3 regions of the Hydrogenophaga sedimenti genome follow, and region 1 is predicted to be linked to each of the others. Evidence: predicted binding sites of a transcription regulator. Region 1 holds the regulator's gene; each other region holds the start of a gene.
What was found. The regulator sigma-54, encoded in region 1, starts transcription at its own class of promoters, with help from an activator protein. The targets are predictions, from matches to a motif close to TGGCANGNAANCTGCTTT.

Region 1 (5,611 bases):
GCCGGGTGCCGATCCGGCACCGGCCGCGGGTGCCGATCCGTTCAGCTACTTTGTCCAGGCCGGCGCCTTCAAGTCGCCCGAAGAGGCGCAGGCGCAGAAGGCGCGCCTGGCCATGCTGGGCATGGAGGCCTCGATCACCGAACGCGAGCAGAACGGGCGTCAGGTGTACCGGGTCCGCATGGGGCCCTTCAACCAGAAGGGCATGGCCGACGCGACGCGGGAGCAGCTCGAAACCAATGGCGTCGAAGCCGCGCTGGTGCGGGTGCAGCGCTGAGCCTGCGCCGGCCCCGGGGGAACTTTTCCCGGTCGGGCGAGCCTGAACCGGGTCTTTTCAAGGAGTTTGAATCCATGCAACGTCGAGAATTTTCCCGCGGCCTGATGGCCGCCGGTGCCGCCGCCGCGGCGGGTCTGGGCCTGTCGCCCGCCCTGGCCCAGCGCGTGGCCTTCAAGGAAGGCACGGACTACACCAGGCTGGCCAAGCCGGCGCCCACCGACAGCCCGGCGGGCCAGGTCGAAGTGGTCGAGTTCTTCGCCTACAGCTGCATCCACTGCTTCAATTTCGAGCCGGTGTTCAGCGAGTGGATCAAGAAGCAGCCGCCGCATGTGACCGTGCGCCGCATGCCGGTGGCCTTCAACCAGAACTTCGTGCCGATGCAGCGCCTGTACTTCACGCTCGAGGCCATGGGCCTGCTGGAGCAGCTGCACGGCAAGGTGTTCAAGGCGTACCACGAAGAGCGCCTGCCGCTGACCACGACCCCGGCCATCCTGGCCTGGGTGGAGAAACAGGGCGTCAACCGCGAGAAGTTCACTGCCATCTACGACGGCGCGGCCGTCAAGTCGGCCCAGAAGGCCGTCGGCCTGCAGGACGCCTACCAGGTCGAGGGCACGCCGGCCCTGGGCATCGCCGGGCGTTTCTACATCCCCGGCCAGGGTCCCAAGACCCTGCTGGTGGCCGATTCGCTGATCGCCGAGGCCCGCAAGGGCTGATCGTCGGTCCGCCGGCACCGCACAAGGCCCGCCCTGCGCGGGCCTTGCCGTTTCCGGACAGGAATCGTCTCTTGTCAAGGGCACGAATTGCGCTTGGCACCGCTACAATGAATGCAAGATCTGTGCCCCCAAAAGCCATGCACCAACACGTCAAACCCTCCCGTCCGATCGCCTGGTTGTTTGTTGCGGCCGCCGGCCTGCTGTCCCCCTGGGCGGCGCAGGCGGAAAAAGCCGACAAGGACAAGCCCATGAACGTGGAGGCCGATGCCCTGCGTTACGAAGAGAACCGCCAGACCAGCGTGTTCAATGGCAACGTGGTGCTGACCAAGGGCACGATCGTGATGCGCGGCTCCAAGCTGGACGTGCGCCAGGATACCCAGGGCAACCAGCTCGGCCTGCTGGTGGGCACGCCCGCCACCCCCGGATTCTTCCGCCAGAAGCGCGAAGCCCTGGACGAGTGGATCGAAGGCGAAGGCGACCGCATCGAATACGACAGCAAGGCCCAGACCGTGCTGTTCACCGGCCGCGCCGTGCTGCGCCGCTACCGTGGCACGCAGCTCAATGACCAGAGCGTGGGCAGCGAGATCCTCTACAACAGCCAGACCGAGGTCTTCACCGTCAAGGGCGGCGCCGAGAGCAAGACGGCGGCCAACCCGTCCGGCCGTGTGCGCGCCATGCTGACGCCGATTCCCGAAGAGGAAAAAGCGGGCAAGACGCCGCCTCCCCAGCCGTCGGCCGAGCCGGCCACGCTGCGCCCCAGCGTCAAGATCACCGAGCCCAAGAAGTGAGCGGAACCTCCGCCAGCCCACCGGGCGCCGTGGCGAGCCAGAGCCGCCTGGAGGTCCATGGTCTGAAGAAGGCCTACGGCAGCCGCAAGGTGGTCAAGAACGTCTCGCTGTCGGTCGACAAGGGCGAGGTGGTCGGGCTGCTCGGACCCAACGGTGCCGGCAAGACGACGTCGTTCTACATGATCGTGGGCTTGCTGCGGGCCGACGGCGGCGAGATCCTGCTCGACGGCGCCCGCATCGAATCCCTGCCGATCCACCGGCGCGCCCGACTGGGTCTGGGCTATCTGCCGCAGGAAGCGTCGATCTTCCGCAAGCTCACGGTCGAGCAGAACGTGCGCGCCGTGCTGGAGTTGCAGCACAACGAGCAGGGTGAGCGGCTGTCGGAAGACGAGATCCGTGGCCGCCTCGACGAGCTGCTCAAGGACTTGCGGGTGGACCATCTGCGTCTCTCGCCGGCGCCCGCGCTGTCGGGCGGCGAGCGCCGCCGGGTCGAGATCGCCCGTGCGCTGGCGACCCGTCCGCGGTTCATCCTGCTGGACGAACCCTTTGCCGGCATCGACCCGATCGCGGTGCTGGAAATCCAGCACATCATCAGCTTTCTCAAGTCGCGTGGCATCGGTGTGCTGATCACCGACCACAACGTGCGCGAGACACTGGGCATCTGCGACCACGCCTACATCATCAGCGATGGTCAGGTGCTGGCCAGCGGTACCACCGCCGAGATCGTGGAGAACGCCGAGGTGCGCCGCGTCTATCTCGGCGAAAACTTCCGCATGTGATGCCCTGAGCGGATGAAGCAAGGTCTCTCGCTGCGGGTCTCGCAGCATCTCGCCCTCACCCCCCAGCTGCAGCAATCGATCCGGCTGTTGCAGCTGTCGACGCTCGAAATGGCCCAGGAAGTCGAGCAGATGCTCGACGAGAACCCTTTCCTCGACCGCGGGGAAGAAACGGCCGAACGCGAAGAGTTCGGCGTCGAGGCTGCCGATGCGCCGGTCGTGGCCGCCGACCAACTGGCGGAGGCGGCACAAACCGCGCCGGAGCCGCGCCTGCCCGACGCCGACACACGCAGCTCGTCCACGGAGTCGTCCGAGAGCGGGGGCGCCGACGAGGTCGAGAGCCGGCTCGACGGCGCGTCCCCGGTGGAAGAGAGCTGGGAAGGCGACGGCACGGTCGAGATGGCGCCCGACGACAGCGAGTGGGGCGGCGACGCGCCGGCGCGCAACAACAACGCGTCCGGCGGCGACGACGAAACCGCGACCGCGGCCGAACTGGCCCGCGAGCCGGTCAGCCTGCAGGACCACCTGCACGAGCAGGCGCGCTGCCTGCGTCTGTCGGACGAAGATGCTGCGGCCCTGTATTTCCTGATCGAGTCGCTCAACGACGACGGTTACCTCGACGAGAGCCTGCACGATCTGGCGCGGGCCTGCTGGCACCTGACCGCCTCGGCGCCGGCCGAAGCCGAACCGCCGTTCGAAGAAGTCGAGGCGATCGAGCAGCGGCTGGGCACGGCGCTGCAATGGCTGCAGCAGATGGAGCCCTCCGGCGTCGGCGCCCGCGATCTGGGCGAATGCCTGCGGCTGCAGATCCTGGAACTGCGCAACACGCCCGCGGCGCGGGCCGCGCTGGCGATCTGCGAGCAGCCGCTGGAGCTGATCGCCAAGCGCGATGTCAAGCGCCTGTGCGCGAGCACCGGACAGGACGACGAGGCCGTGCGCTCCGGCCTGGCGCTGATCGCGCGGCTGGAGCCCAAGCCTGGCCGGCGTTTTGTCGATGTCGAACGCAACGTGGTGGTGCCCGACGTGATCGTCACGCGCGCCGGCCGCGGCTTCAAGGTCACGCTCAACGCCGAGGTCATGCCGCGCCTGCGGGTGCACGACGTCTACGCGAACGCCATGCGCGGGCGCGGCCGCGACGGTGGCGGCGAAGCCGGTCACGCCGCGATGCAGCAGCGCCTGCAGGAAGCACGCTGGTTCATCAAGAACATCCAGCAGCGCTTCGACACCATCCTGCGCGTGTCCTCGGCCATCGTCGAGCGCCAGCGCAACTTCTTCATGCACGGCGAACTGGCGATGCGCCCGCTGGTGCTGCGCGAGATCGCCGACGAGCTGGGCCTGCACGAATCGACCATCAGCCGCGTCACCACCGCCAAGTACATGGCCACGCCGTTCGGCACCTACGAGCTGAAGTATTTCTTCGGCTCCAGCCTGGGCACCGAGACCGGTGGCAACGCGTCGAGCACGGCGGTGCGCGCCCTGCTCAAGCAGTTCATCGCGTCCGAAGAACCGTCCAAGCCGCTGTCGGACAACCAGCTCTCGGACCTGCTCAAGGAGCAGGGCATCGAGTGCGCGCGCCGCACGGTCGCGAAATACCGCGAGGCGCTGCGCATCGCGCCCGCGAACCTGCGCAAAGCTTTGTAACCCCCTGCGCCGCTTCGCGTCACCCCCCAGGGGGCTGCACCAACGGCCCGGCAAAGCCGGTTCCGTGGTGCACGCTGGAAGGGGTCTGTGCCGAACGTGCTGTGTTTGTCCATTAGGTTTCCATTCATGAACCAGCTTCAACTCTTCCTCCCCTGCGCCGCGGGCGTGGAGGACTACCTGGCCGCCGAGGTCACGCGCATCACCGGCGAGACCGAGGTGCAGAAGTGGCGCGCCGGGGTGGCGCTGCAGGCTTCGTGGCGCGACGCGCTCAAGCTCAACCTGCATTGCCGGCTGGCGCAGCGCGTGCTGGTGCAGCTCTGGCACGGCGGCTACCGCAGCGAGAACGACCTGTACCAGGCCGCCGGCGAGATCGCCTGGGAAATCTGGTTCACGCCGCAGCAGACCATCAAGGTCGAGATCACGGCGCAGCACAGCCCGCTCAAGAGCCTGAACTTCGCGGCGCTCAAGATCAAGGACGCGGTCTGTGACCGCTTTCGCGACAGGCGCGGCGAGCGGCCCAGCGTCGACACCACCTGGCCCGACGTGCGGCTCTACGCCCACCTGACCACCGACACCGTCAGCCTCTACATCGACACCTCGGGCGAGCCGCTGTTCAAGCGCGGCTGGCGCGAGGACAAGGGCGATGCGCCGCTGAAGGAAACCCTGGCGGCGGCCATGATCGCGGCGACCGGCTGGAACGGCGCCGAGGCGGCCACGCTGGACGACATCGTGCCGCTGTACGACCCCTGCTGCGGCAGCGGCACGGTGGCGATCGAGGCGGCGCAGATCGCGCTGCACGTGGCGCCGGGCCTGCAGCGCCGTTTTGCGTTCGAGAAGCTGCTGCCGTTCCAGCCGCACGTCTGGCACGCGCTCAAGGACGAGGCCGCGAAACAGCGCCGCGACTGGCCGGCCGGGCGCAAGCCCATCGTGTTCGGCAGCGACGTCGCGTTCCGCATGGTCGACTTCGCGCAGCGCAACGCCGAACGCGCGGGCGTGGCGTTCGCGATGGAATTGCGTGGCGGCGACGCGCTGCAGCGCATGCCGCCGACGGATCGACCCGGCGTGATGCTGCTGAACCCGCCCTATGGCGAGCGCATCGCGGCCGCCGGTGTGGCCGGACAGAATGCGCAGGAGCGCGCCGTCGAGCGCGGTGGCCGCGCGCCACGCACCTTCACCGTGGGCGCCAAACCTGCGCCCGAGGCGGGCCTGGGCCGCGAGAGCGCGCAGATGGCCGATGGCAGCGACGGCAGCGATTTCTTCCAGCAGCTGGCGACGCACTGGAAGAGCCACTACGCCGGCTGGAGCGCCTGGCTGCTCACGCCCGACCTCAAGCTGCCGGGCAAGATGCGCTTCAAGGAGTCGCGCCGCGTGCCGCTGTGGAACGGGCCGATCGAGTGCCGGCTGTTCCGCTTCGACCTG
Region 2 (5,611 bases), on a different contig from region 1:
CGCCGACGCGGGTTCGCGCCCGCTGAGGGCCACGCCCAGGTCGAGCAGGCGCAGCACGCCGTCTTCGCCCTGGTGCAGGTTGGCGGGCTTGACGTCGCGGTGGATCACGCCCTGGCGGTGCAGGTGGCCCAGTGCCTTGGCGGCCTGCGTGGCCATGGCGATGGACTGCGCCACACCGGGGCGGTGCTGGCGATCCAGCATGTGCTGCAGCGATTCGCCGCCGTGCCAGTCGTAGAGCAGGTAGAAGGCGCTGGCGCCCTGCCCGGCCGGCCGCGTGGGCGGCGCGTCGTGCACCGCCACCAGGTGTTCGGCCGCGCGGCTGGTGGCCATGCGGCGCGCCAGCCAGGCCTCGTGCGCGAGCATGGCGCGCTCCTCGGCGTCGTGCGCGCGCTGCGGGTGCAGGGTCTTGAGCGCGTAGAGCTTCTGCGTGGCCGGGTCGCGCACCTGGTAGACGAGGTTGATGCCGTTGTCGGCCACCACGGCGGTGACGTGCAGGCCGTCGATCTGTTCGCCCAGCTTGAGTTTGGGGGGGATGGGCAGCTGCGCGGCCAGGCGGTTCTGGTCCTGCAGGGTGGCGCTGTCGAGCCCGCGCACGCGCACCACCAGCGCGGTCACGTTGTCCTGGCTGCCGCGCTGCAGGGCGGCGGCCACCAGCGCTTCGCCCAGGGCCTGGGCCGTGGCGCCGGGGCCGTGCTCGTCCAGCAGGGCCTTCAGCCGCGCCTCGGGCAGCACGTTGTGCACGCCGTCGCTCATCAGCAGGAACAGATCGCCCACCAGCAGGTCGCCCTGCGTGTAGTCGACCACCACGCGGTCTTCCACGCCGATGCAGCGCAGCAGCTGGTGGCTGAGGTCGGGGTGGGTCGCGACGTGGTCGTGCGTGAGCTGGGTGAACACACCGTCGCGCAGCAGGCAGGCGCGCGTGTCGCCCACGTGGGCCAGGGTGTAGCCCTGGCCGCGCAGCACCATGGCGGTGAGCGTGGTCAGGCCCATGGCCGGCTGGCGGCGGCGGTTGACGCCGGCCAGCCAGGTGTTCTGCGCGCCGATGATGCGGTCCATCGCGACCGTGGTGTCCCAGGTGTCGGGCGTGCCGTAGTAGTCGCGCACCAGGCTGGTCACCGTGGTCTGCGCCGCTTCCTTGCCCAGCCCGCCCGCGCTCACGCCGTCGGCGATGGCGACGATGGAGCCCATGTCGGCCTGCCCCGGCGGCGGCAGCATGGCGGCGCAGAAGTCTTCGTTGGGTTCCTTGCGGCCCGCCTGGCTGGCGTAACCGATGTCGATGTCAAAAGCCATGCACCACCTCTAGCAAGAACAGCGCCCGAAGTTGGTGCATTGCACAAATCCGGTCATCCCATCAGCACCTGCATGCTGCGCTCGTAGTGGGTGGACAGCTGCTCGAACAAATCCAGCAGCGCCTCGCTGGCGTTGGCCACCGTCTCCAGCCGCGCCAGCCGGTCGCGGCCCGCAGGGCGGCGGTCCTGCGGTGTCGCGGCCAGCATCTGCTGCCAGCCGGTGGCGGCCTGGTCCAGCGCGGCGCGGATGTCGGGCGTGGCCAGCGGCAGGCCGTTCAGGTAGGCCAGCGCGCGCTCGAAGTCGTGCTGCACGGCGGTCATGGCGGCGCTGCGGCTGGCGGCGCCTTCTTCCACCCCTTCCTCCACGCCCAGCAGGTCCATCAGCGCCATCTGGGCAAAACGCTGCGAGAGCATGCGCTGGCGGCCGGCCACGTTGAGCACCTGCAGCGAAGCCACCGGGCCGGCGCTCTGCAGGCTGGTGGTCAGGCGCTCGGCGTCCTGCAGCAGGCGGCCGGCCAGTGCGTCCACCTGCGGCACCTGCGCCGCCACGGGCTTGCCCTTGAGCGCGGGCTTGAGCGCCTGCCAGGTGGCGCCGGGCTGGGCCAGCAGGTCGCCGAAGCTGGGCTGCGACAGCCCCTTGGCCAGCCAGGCGAGGTTGGCGTCCACGCGCTGCACCGAGTCGTCGAGCAGGGCCTGCTGCTGGCGCGACTGCACGTCGGCCAGGCGCAGCAGGTAGAGCTTGACCAGGCGCTGGGAGAGCATGCGCAGCTGGCCCGCGCGGTTGACGGCCTCGGCGAAATGGGCCGAGTGGATGATCTGCTCGGACACCTGGCCCAGGCGCTGGTTGGTGTGCATGGACGCGGTGCGCAGGATCTGGAAGGCGTCGTCGTCGGTCAGCGCCCGCGCGCGCATGAGGATGCCCTTGGCGCGCTCGACCAGCTTGCGGTCTTCGAAGCGCTGCGAGACGTCGCGCAGCTGCGCCAGCAGGGCCTGCTCGTGGCCGAAGCGCGCCTGCGCCAGCTTCACCAGCGGGCGCAGCCGCTCGGCGCCGTAGCCGCCGACCACCCAGGCGTGCACGCCCGCGCCGATCGCGCGTTCGATGTGGGCCGCGTCGTTGTCCGCGGTGAACAGCAGCACCGGGCGCGGCGCGACCTCCGACAGGGTCTGCGTGGCCCTGAACAGGGCGTCGTCGGGGCGCGTGGCTTCGCCGACCACCAGATCTGGTGCGTGCTGCACGCTGGCCTGCACCAGTTTGCTGCAGTCGTCGACGGTGGCCAGCAGCTCGAAACCGGCGGCCGCCAGGTCGGCCGGCAAGGGCAGCAGGCCCCGGGAACCCTGGCGAAGAAACAGCACGGACGTCATATGAATCAAGGACTTGTGGTCATGCGGGGCGGTCGCGGCCGCGGCGTTGACGGCCGACGCCGGGGGAGCGGCGGCGGGCCAGCCGATGGGGCGCCGATCATATGGCACACCTCTTGCATTGAACAGGCCAGACGTGACGACGCGTCCAACCCCGGCCTCGCGTCGGGGCCCTGTGCACAACGACGTGCGCAGTGACCGATCCGGTGCCGGCCCTGTGCCTGCGCCACCCCGGCAGCTCTGCCGGGCTTCGACCTTCCCTTGACCTGTGTTCCGGCCTGCGTGCCGCCATGTGACCGCCTGCGTGCGTCCGCCGGAGCCAGACCCCTTTTCCCCGTGATCCCCCGTGATCTTCAGACAGGAGTCGCCGCAATGAAAAAGATGAAACTCGTGATGGTGGGCAACGGCATGGCCGGTGTGCGCACGCTCGAAGAGCTGCTGAAGATCGCCCCCGATTTCTACGAGATCACGGTCTTCGGCGCCGAGCCGCACCCGAACTACAACCGCATCCTGCTCTCGCCGGTGCTCGCCGGTGAACAGACCATCGACGAGATCATCCTCAACGACTGGTCCTGGTACACCGACAACCACATCACCCTGCACGCGGGCCACAAGGTGACCGAGGTCGACCGCGTCAAGCGCATCGTGCACTCGGTCGGCCCGAACGGAGAAAAGGTCTCGGCGGAATACGACCGCCTGATCATGGCCACCGGCTCCAACCCCTTCATCCTGCCCATCCCCGGCAAGGACCTGAAAGGCGTGCTGGCCTACCGCGACATCGCCGACACGCAGGCCATGATCGACGCCGCCGCCACCTACAAGCACGCGGTCGTGATCGGTGGTGGCCTGCTGGGCCTGGAAGCGGCCAACGGCCTGATGAAGCGCGGCATGCAGGTCAGCGTGGTGCACGTCGCGCCCTGGCTGATGGAACGCCAGCTCGACGATGTGGCGGGCAAGCTGCTGCAGAAGTCGCTGGAAGAGCGCGGCATGAAGTTCCTGATCGGCGCGCAGACGCAGGAACTGGTCGGCGGTGACGACGGTCGCGTGAAGGCGATCCGCTTCAAGGACGGCAGCGAGGTGCCGGCCGACCTGCTGGTGATGGCCGTGGGCATCCGCCCCAACACCGCGCTGGCCGAAAGCATGCGCCTGCACGTCAACAAGGGCATCGTGGTCAGCGACACCATGCAGACCATCACCGACGCGCGCATCTACGCGGTGGGCGAATGCGCGGCGCACCGCGGCATCGCCTACGGCCTGGTGGCGCCGCTGTTCGAGCAGGGCAAGGTGCTGGCCACGCACCTGGCCGAGTTCGGCATCGGCCGCTACACCGGCTCGCTGACCTCGACCAAGCTGAAGGTGACGGGCATCGACCTGTTTTCCGCCGGTGAATTCATGGGCGGCGAAGGCACGGAAGAGATCGTGATGAGCGACCCCTTCGGCGGTGTCTACAAGAAGCTGGTGATCAAGGACGACAAGCTGGTCGGCGCCTGCCTCTACGGCGACACGGTGGACGGCAGCTGGTACTTCAAGCTGCTGCGCGAAGGCCGCACCGTCAGCGACATCCGCGACAAGCTGATGTTCGGCGAAAGCAATATCGGCGACGTCGGCCACCAGGGCCACAACAAGGCCGCCGCGATGAAGGACAGCGACGAGGTCTGCGGCTGCAACGGCGTGACCAAGGGCACCATCTGCAAGGCCATCAAGGACAAGGGCCTGTTCACGCTGGACGAGGTCAAGAAGCACACCAAGGCCAGCGCCAGTTGCGGCTCCTGCACCGGCCTGGTCGAGCAGATCCTGATGTTCACCGCCGGTGGCGACTACTCGGCCACGCCGAAGAAGAAGGCCATGTGCGGCTGCACCGACCACAGCCACCAGGACGTGCGCGACGCGATCCGCAACGACAAGCTGCTGACCATCGCCGACACCTTCAAGGCCCTGGGCTGGAAGACGCCCAACGGCTGCGCCAGCTGCCGCCCGGCCGTCAACTACTACCTGATCAGCACCTGGCCCAAGCAGGCCAAGGACGATCCGCAGAGCCGCTACATCAACGAGCGCTCGCACGCCAACATCCAGAAGGACGGCACCTACTCGGTGATCCCGCGCATGTGGGGCGGCGAGACGACGGCCGACGAGCTGCGCCGCATCGCCGACGCCGCCGACAAGTACAACATCCCGACCATCAAGGTCACGGGCGGGCAACGCATCGACCTGCTGGGCGTGAAGAAGGAAGACCTGGTCAACGTCTGGAAAGACATCGGCATGCCCAGCGGCCACGCCTACGCCAAGGCGCTGCGCACGGTGAAGACCTGCGTGGGCAGCGAGTGGTGCCGCATGGGCACGCAGGACTCGACCCAGATGGGCAAGGACCTGGAGAAAGCCATGTGGCGCATGTACGCGCCGCACAAGGTCAAGTTCGCCGTCTCGGGCTGCCCGCGCAACTGCGCCGAGGCCGGCATCAAGGACGTGGGCGTGATCGGCGTGGACTCGGGCTGGGAGATGTACATCGCCGGCAACGGCGGCATCAAGACCGAGGTGGCGCACTTCCTGGTGAAGGTGAAGACGGCCGAGGAAGTGATGGAGTACACCGGCGCCTTCTGCGAGCTGTACCGCCAGGAAGGCTGGTACCTGGAGCGCACCGTGCACTACGTCAACCGCGTGGGCCTGGACTACGTCAAGAAACGCATCCTGGACGACGCGGCCGGCCGCAAGGCGCTGTGGGAACAGCTGCAGTTCGCGCTGGATGGCGAACCCGATCCGTGGTTCGACTTCAAGGACGCGGCCGTGGACACGCGCCAGTTCGACCCCGTGGCCGTCGTCAAGGCCTGAGGCCGGCACCATGCAACGCCGCCACCTCCTGGTCCTCGCGGGCGCAGCCCCCCTGGGTCTGCACGCCCAGGTGAGCGACCTGTCCGACGCCATCAACAAGGCCGGTCGCCAGCGCATGCTTTCGCAGCGTCTGGGCA
Region 3 (5,611 bases), on a different contig from region 1:
TCTGCAGCACCGACAGGCTGGTGCCCGCCAGCAGCTTGAACGCCAGCAGCCAGCCGCGCGGCAGCGGCGCCGTCAGCAGCAGGCGCATCACGCCCATCTCGCGGTCGTAGACCATCGAGAGCGAACTCTGCATGCCGTTGAACAGCGCCACCATGCCCAGCAGGCCCGGCACCATGTAGACCTTGTATTCGATGTAGGTCTCATAGGGCGGCACGATGGCCACGCCGAACACGTTGTGGAAACCGGCCGAGAACACCACGAACCACAGCAGCGGCCGCACCAGGGCCGAGCCCAGGCGCGAAGGCTGGCGCAGGAAGCGCCCGATCTCGCGGCCCACCACCGCCCGCAGCGCGCGCAGCAGGTGCGGCAGCAGTGCGGGCGCGGGATTGACGGGGCTCAGGGTCGTTGCTTGCATGTGCTCTCCGCTTCGTCCACGCCCAGCGTGTCCATCACTTCCTTGGGGTGCAGCACGCCGTCGACCGGCGCCACCGCGGCGACACCGTCGACATGGCTCAGGAAGATCGGCTGGCGCAGCTGGCCGTCCCAGGCGCGGAACGACAGGCGCGGCCCCTTGAAACCGTCGACACCCACGGCGCCGCCACGCAGCGCCTTGAGTTGCGCCGCGATCGGGGCCTTGGGCTGTTCGGCCAGCACGGTCGCGATGGCGCGCCCCGCCATCCACGCGGCCCAGTCGTGTCCGCTCATCGGCCGGCCGGCCTTCTTCGCGAAACGCCGCGAGAGCTGCGGCCCGCCGTTGCGCTCCCACAGCGGGTGCCAGGGCGCGGCCACCAGACCGTTGGAACCCACCACCGGCCGCGGCCACTGCGTCGCGTAGGGCACGGTGCGCGCGAATTCACCGTCGCTGTCGAGCACCGCCACCACATCGTGCTCGCGCTCGCCGGTCAGCAGGCGCACATTGGCCAGGTCGCGCTCGCGCGGATCGCCGGTCAGCTTGAACGGTTTGAGCTGCGTCGTCTTGAGGCCGTAGCGCTTGGCCGAGCGGTTGAAGGCCTCCAGCTCCAGCGCGTCCTCGGGCAAGGCACCCTGCAGCACCAGCGCCTTGCGCCAGTTGCGCGCCGCCAGGTACTGCGCCAGCGCGTCGCTGGCCATCGCCCGGCTCGGGTAGGTGTGCAGCAGGTGCGCGGCGCATTGCGCACCGCGCAGCGCATCGTCTTCCTGACCACTGTTGATGACGATGGCGCCGCCCAGCGCGGCCGGCGCCGCCTGCACCAGCGCATTCAGCTCCGGCACCGGCAGGTCGGCGACCAGGTGCTGCACCTTGGCCGCCTTGAGCTCGGCCAGCACCTTGGGCAGAGCCGCCGCGTTGGGCAGCACCACGTCCTTGACCACCAGCTCGATGCCCACAGCGTCGAGCTCGAACGACGAGTCCTCGGCCGCCAGCTTCACCCCGTCGATCGCACGCCCGGTCGGATGACCCGGATAGGCCTTCTCCATGCGGCGCGGCGCAAAGCGCGGATCGCCGTCGAGCGAGACCACGGCAATCGTGACCTTGGTGGCGGCCAGCGCCGGCAGAGCGACGGCGAGAGCCGCACCAGCCACCAGCGCCTTGAGGGAAAACGTCAGACGGTCTTTCATGGGGTGACGAGAATGGTGTGCGGCACACGGCCCGCGGGCACCGACTTGACCGCCTTGGCGGCGGCCACGTCGACCAGCGTCATGTCGTCCGACAGGCCGTTGGCCACGTACAGGGTCTTGCCGTCCGGGCTGAAGGTCAGGCCCCAGGCGCGCTTGCCGACCAGCACCTGGTTCTTCACCGCGCGCGTCGCGACGTCGATCTGGGCCACGTGGTTGGCGCGGCCCAGGCCGACCCACATGCTCTTGCCGTCCGGGCTGATGGTCATGCCCACCGGGGTGATGTCGGTCTCGCGCATGCCCTTGAGCGCGAACTTGATCGACTGCTTCGTTTCGTTGGTCTTGGTGTCGACGATCGACACACTGGCGTCCAGCTCGTTGGTCACCCACAGCTCGGCGCCGCCCGCGGCCAGCACGAAGCGGCGCGGCCGCTTGCCGACCTTGATGTTCTTGACCACCTTTTTCTGGCCCAGGTCGATCACGTGGACCACGTTGGCGACCTCGGAGGTCACGTAGGCGGTCTTGCCGTCGGGCGTGACCAGCACGCCCTCGGGCTCACCACCGGTCTTGACCTGGAACAGCGCCTTCTTCGTCGCCAGGTCGTAGGCCGCCATCACGCTCTCTTCCTCGATCGAGACATAGGCCGTCTTGCCGTCGGGACTGAGGTCGAAGATCTCCGGGCTGTCGCCCAGCGGCACCGAGCCGGTCATCCTGCCGGCGGCGGTGTCGACGATGCCCAGTTCGTTGCTGTCGCCGCAGCAGACGTAGATCGATTTCTTGTCGGCGCTGAACATCATGTGGCGAGGGCGCTTGCAGACCTCGATCGCGGCCTGCCGCTCCCCGGTGGCGCTGAACACGTAGACCTTGTTGTCCTTCTCGCTGGACACATAGACCTTGCTCTCGGCCTGGGCCGGTAGGCTCAGGGCCAACGAAGCGCCTGCGGCGCACAGGGCCGCGATCAGGGGGCGCAGGGAACGCGAAGAAAGCTTGGCACTCAGGGCCATGGATGGGTCTCCTACTGTTTTTCGAAACCTTCGCGTCGGATGCGCGATGCGCCGGACGCGCGCGATCTTTCTGCAAAATCGGTGCCAGCAGAAATCGGCTGGTACAGGAACGGAATTTGCCTGATCATGCCGCGTCCCGGGGGTTTTCCGAGGGACTTGAGACTATCAGGCCATGCATGAGACACACACCGCTGCTCACAGCGTTCAAAAATGACACAGGGATAACCCTGAGTTCGTCCACCGACCCGAACACCGCCGTTTCGCGCCGGGGCTTTCTGGGTGCCGCCGGTGCGCTCGCGCTGAGCGCCGCCAGCCCGCTGGCGCAGGCCCAGGCACCCTTCCCGTCCAAGCCGGTCCAGCTCATCGTGCCCTGGCCCGCGGGCGGGCAGACCGACCTGACGATCCGCATCCTGGCCGAGGAAGCCGAGCCGCTGCTCGGGCAGCCCATCGTCGTGGTCAACAGGCCCGGCGCGGCCGGCACCATGGTGGCACCGATGCTCAAGGCGGCCGAGCCGGACGGTCACGTGATCGGGCAGGTGCCGCTGACCGTGTACCGACACGCGCTGATGAACCACGTGCCCTGGGACCCGGTGACCGACCTCGCGCCCATCCTGCAGGTTTCGGGTGTGAGCTTCGGCCTGCTGGTGCCGGGCAACAGCCCGTTCCGCAACGTCGCCGACATGATCGAGTGGGCGCTCAAGCGACCGGGCGAACTCATCATGGGCTCCACTGGCGTCGGCACCACCGCGCACCTGGCGATGGAAGAGATCCTGCTGCAGAACAACGTGAAGTACGTGCATGTCCCGTACAAGGGCACGGCCGACCAGATGCTCGCCATCGCCAGCAACCAGATCATGGCCGGCGTCAACTCCACGGGCTTCGCGCCCTGGGTCGAGAAGGGCCAGATGCGCCTGCTCGCCACCTTCAACGCCGCGCGCAACACCCGCTGGCCCGAGGTACCGACCATGCGCGAGCTGGGCTACCCGCAGGCGGTCTACACCTCGCCCTGGGGACTGGCCGCACCGGCCGGCACGCCCGAGGCGGTGATCCAGAAACTGCACGAGGTGTTCCGCCGCGCGATGAACGCCGAGCGCCACACTTCGGCACTGGCCCGCTACGATCAGACGCTCGAATACTTGGGCACGCGCGACTACCGCCAGTCGGTGCTGGTCACCGTCGAGCGCGAAAAGAAACTGCTCGCCCGCATGAACCTGCTGGCCAGACCCGCCTCATGACCGAACCCCTCGCCCAAGCCACCACCAACGTGGTCCACACCGTCCTGAAGGCCGACGGCCTGCACAAGGCCTACAACGGCAAACCGGCCCTCAAGGGCGTGAGCCTGCAGGTCCAGGCCGGCGAAATGCTGGCACTGCTTGGCCCCAACGGCGCCGGCAAGTCGACCCTGCTGCAGTTGCTCACCGGCCTGTTCACGCCCGATCAGGGCAGCATCGAGGTGCTCGGGCAGGACATGCGCCAGCACCCGGCGCGCGCCCTCGCGGGCCTGGGCGTGGTGTTCCAGCAGAGCGCACTCGACATGGACCTGTCGGTGATGGCCAACCTGCTGTTCCACACCGACCTGCACGGAATCCCTCGCAAGACGGCGCGCGAACGCATCGACACGCAGCTCGGCGCCATCGGTCTGCAGGACCAGGCCAGGGCCGTCGTGCGCAGCCTCTCGGGCGGCACGCGGCGCAAGGTCGAGCTGGTGCGCGCGCTGCTGCACCAACCGCGCGTGCTGCTGATGGACGAGGCCACCGTGGGCCTGGACCCGGCCTCGCGCCAGCAACTGCTCGACACTGTGCGCGGCCTGTGCCGCAATCAGGGCCTCGCGGTGCTGTGGGCGACCCACCTGATCGAGGAAGTGAAGACCGCCGACCGCCTGCTGCTGCTGCACCAGGGCACGGTGCGTTTTGACGGTCACATTGACGCGTTCATGGCCGCGGCCGAGGGCCCGGACTTCCAGACCGAGGTGCTCAAGGCGCTGCAGAAGCCTGGGCTCTGAGCCCAGGCCTGTTCTCGTTCAGAACGCGTAGGCGACGGTCACGCCCAGCCCCCACTGCCGGCCCGGCGCCGGCTCGAAGAAGCGCTTGTTGGTTTCGTTGGCGATCACCGAGCCGATGTAGGCCTTGTCGGCCAGGTTGTCGACGCGCAGGTATTCGCGCAGCTTCCAGGCACCGATCTTCTGCTCCCAGCCCAGGCGCAGGTTGAACAGCGTCGCGGCCGCGGTGCGGTCGCTGTTGACATCGTCCACCACCATCGAACCCCGGTGCACCGCTTCCAGCGCCGCGGTGAAGCCCGGCAGCGCGCGCGGCTGCCACGCGATCTCGCCGAACAGCGAACGGTCCATCACGCCCGGGATGCGGTTGCCCGAGGCCACCCGGGTGCCGCCGCTGCTGAAGGTCTCGGCAAAGCGCGCGTTGAGCGTCGACAGCGCGATGTGGCTGCGCCATTCCGGCGTCCATTGCGCACTGTGCGCGAGCTCGATGCCGGTGCGGCGGGTCTTGCCGGCATTGGTGTAGACCGTGCGGCCACCGCTGCTGGAGGCGACCACGATCTCGTCGCGGGTCCCGATGTGGAACAGCGCGACATCCAGCCGCTGGTTCTCCGACAGCTTGGTCTTCACGCCGACTTCGGTGTGTGTGCTGCGGGCCGACTTCAGGCCCAGGTTCGGGCCGCTGCCGTTGGCGGTGTAGGCGATCTCGGTCAGGGTCGGCGTCTCGAAGCCGCGGCCGATGTTGGCGTAGAGATTGGTGTCGTCGCCCAGATGGCGCGTCACGCCGATCACCGGGTTGGTCGCGCTGAAGCTCACGCGGCCGCTGTCGTCGGGGTTGCCGGCGCGGATGAAGTGGTCATCGACCTCGAACTTCACGCGGTTGGCCCGCAGGCCGGCCACCGCGCTCCAGCCTTCGTTGATCGCCCAGTCGGCCTGGGTGTAGACACCGGTGCTGCTGACCTTGCCGTCTTCATCGCGCTTGAGCGCGCCCAGCACACCCAGGTTGTTGATGAAACCCAGG

Region 2: the regulator sigma-54 is predicted to act here: its motif matches at 2,754-2,771, upstream of nirB (nitrite reductase large subunit NirB).
Region 3: the regulator sigma-54 is predicted to act here: its motif matches at 2,667-2,684, upstream of ACS5NL_RS16165 (PQQ-dependent catabolism-associated beta-propeller protein).

The regions. Positions count from the first base shown of each region.
Region 1 is NZ_JBPZHA010000001.1:536,597-542,207, forward strand. Features, by position in the region: gene ACS5NL_RS02495 (SPOR domain-containing protein) at 1-274, shown strand, start outside; gene ACS5NL_RS02500 (thiol:disulfide interchange protein DsbA/DsbL) at 349-987, shown strand; gene lptA (lipopolysaccharide transport periplasmic protein LptA) at 1,125-1,775, shown strand; gene lptB (LPS export ABC transporter ATP-binding protein) at 1,772-2,554, shown strand; gene ACS5NL_RS02515 (RNA polymerase factor sigma-54) at 2,567-4,192, shown strand; gene ACS5NL_RS02520 (THUMP domain-containing class I SAM-dependent RNA methyltransferase) at 4,319-5,611, shown strand, end outside.
Region 2 is NZ_JBPZHA010000002.1:55,837-61,447, reverse strand. Features, by position in the region: gene ACS5NL_RS02950 (bifunctional protein-serine/threonine kinase/phosphatase) at 1-1,290, opposite strand, end outside; gene ACS5NL_RS02945 (type IV pili methyl-accepting chemotaxis transducer N-terminal domain-containing protein) at 1,344-2,651, opposite strand; gene nirB (nitrite reductase large subunit NirB) at 3,021-5,474, shown strand; gene ACS5NL_RS02935 (type IV pili methyl-accepting chemotaxis transducer N-terminal domain-containing protein) at 5,485-5,611, shown strand, end outside.
Region 3 is NZ_JBPZHA010000009.1:222,890-228,500, forward strand. Features, by position in the region: gene ACS5NL_RS16155 (ABC transporter permease) at 1-415, opposite strand, end outside; gene ACS5NL_RS16160 (type 1 periplasmic-binding domain-containing protein) at 397-1,596, opposite strand; gene ACS5NL_RS16165 (PQQ-dependent catabolism-associated beta-propeller protein) at 1,593-2,597, opposite strand; gene ACS5NL_RS16170 (tripartite tricarboxylate transporter substrate binding protein) at 2,774-3,832, shown strand; gene ACS5NL_RS16175 (ATP-binding cassette domain-containing protein) at 3,829-4,599, shown strand; gene ACS5NL_RS16180 (TonB-dependent receptor family protein) at 4,618-5,611, opposite strand, start outside.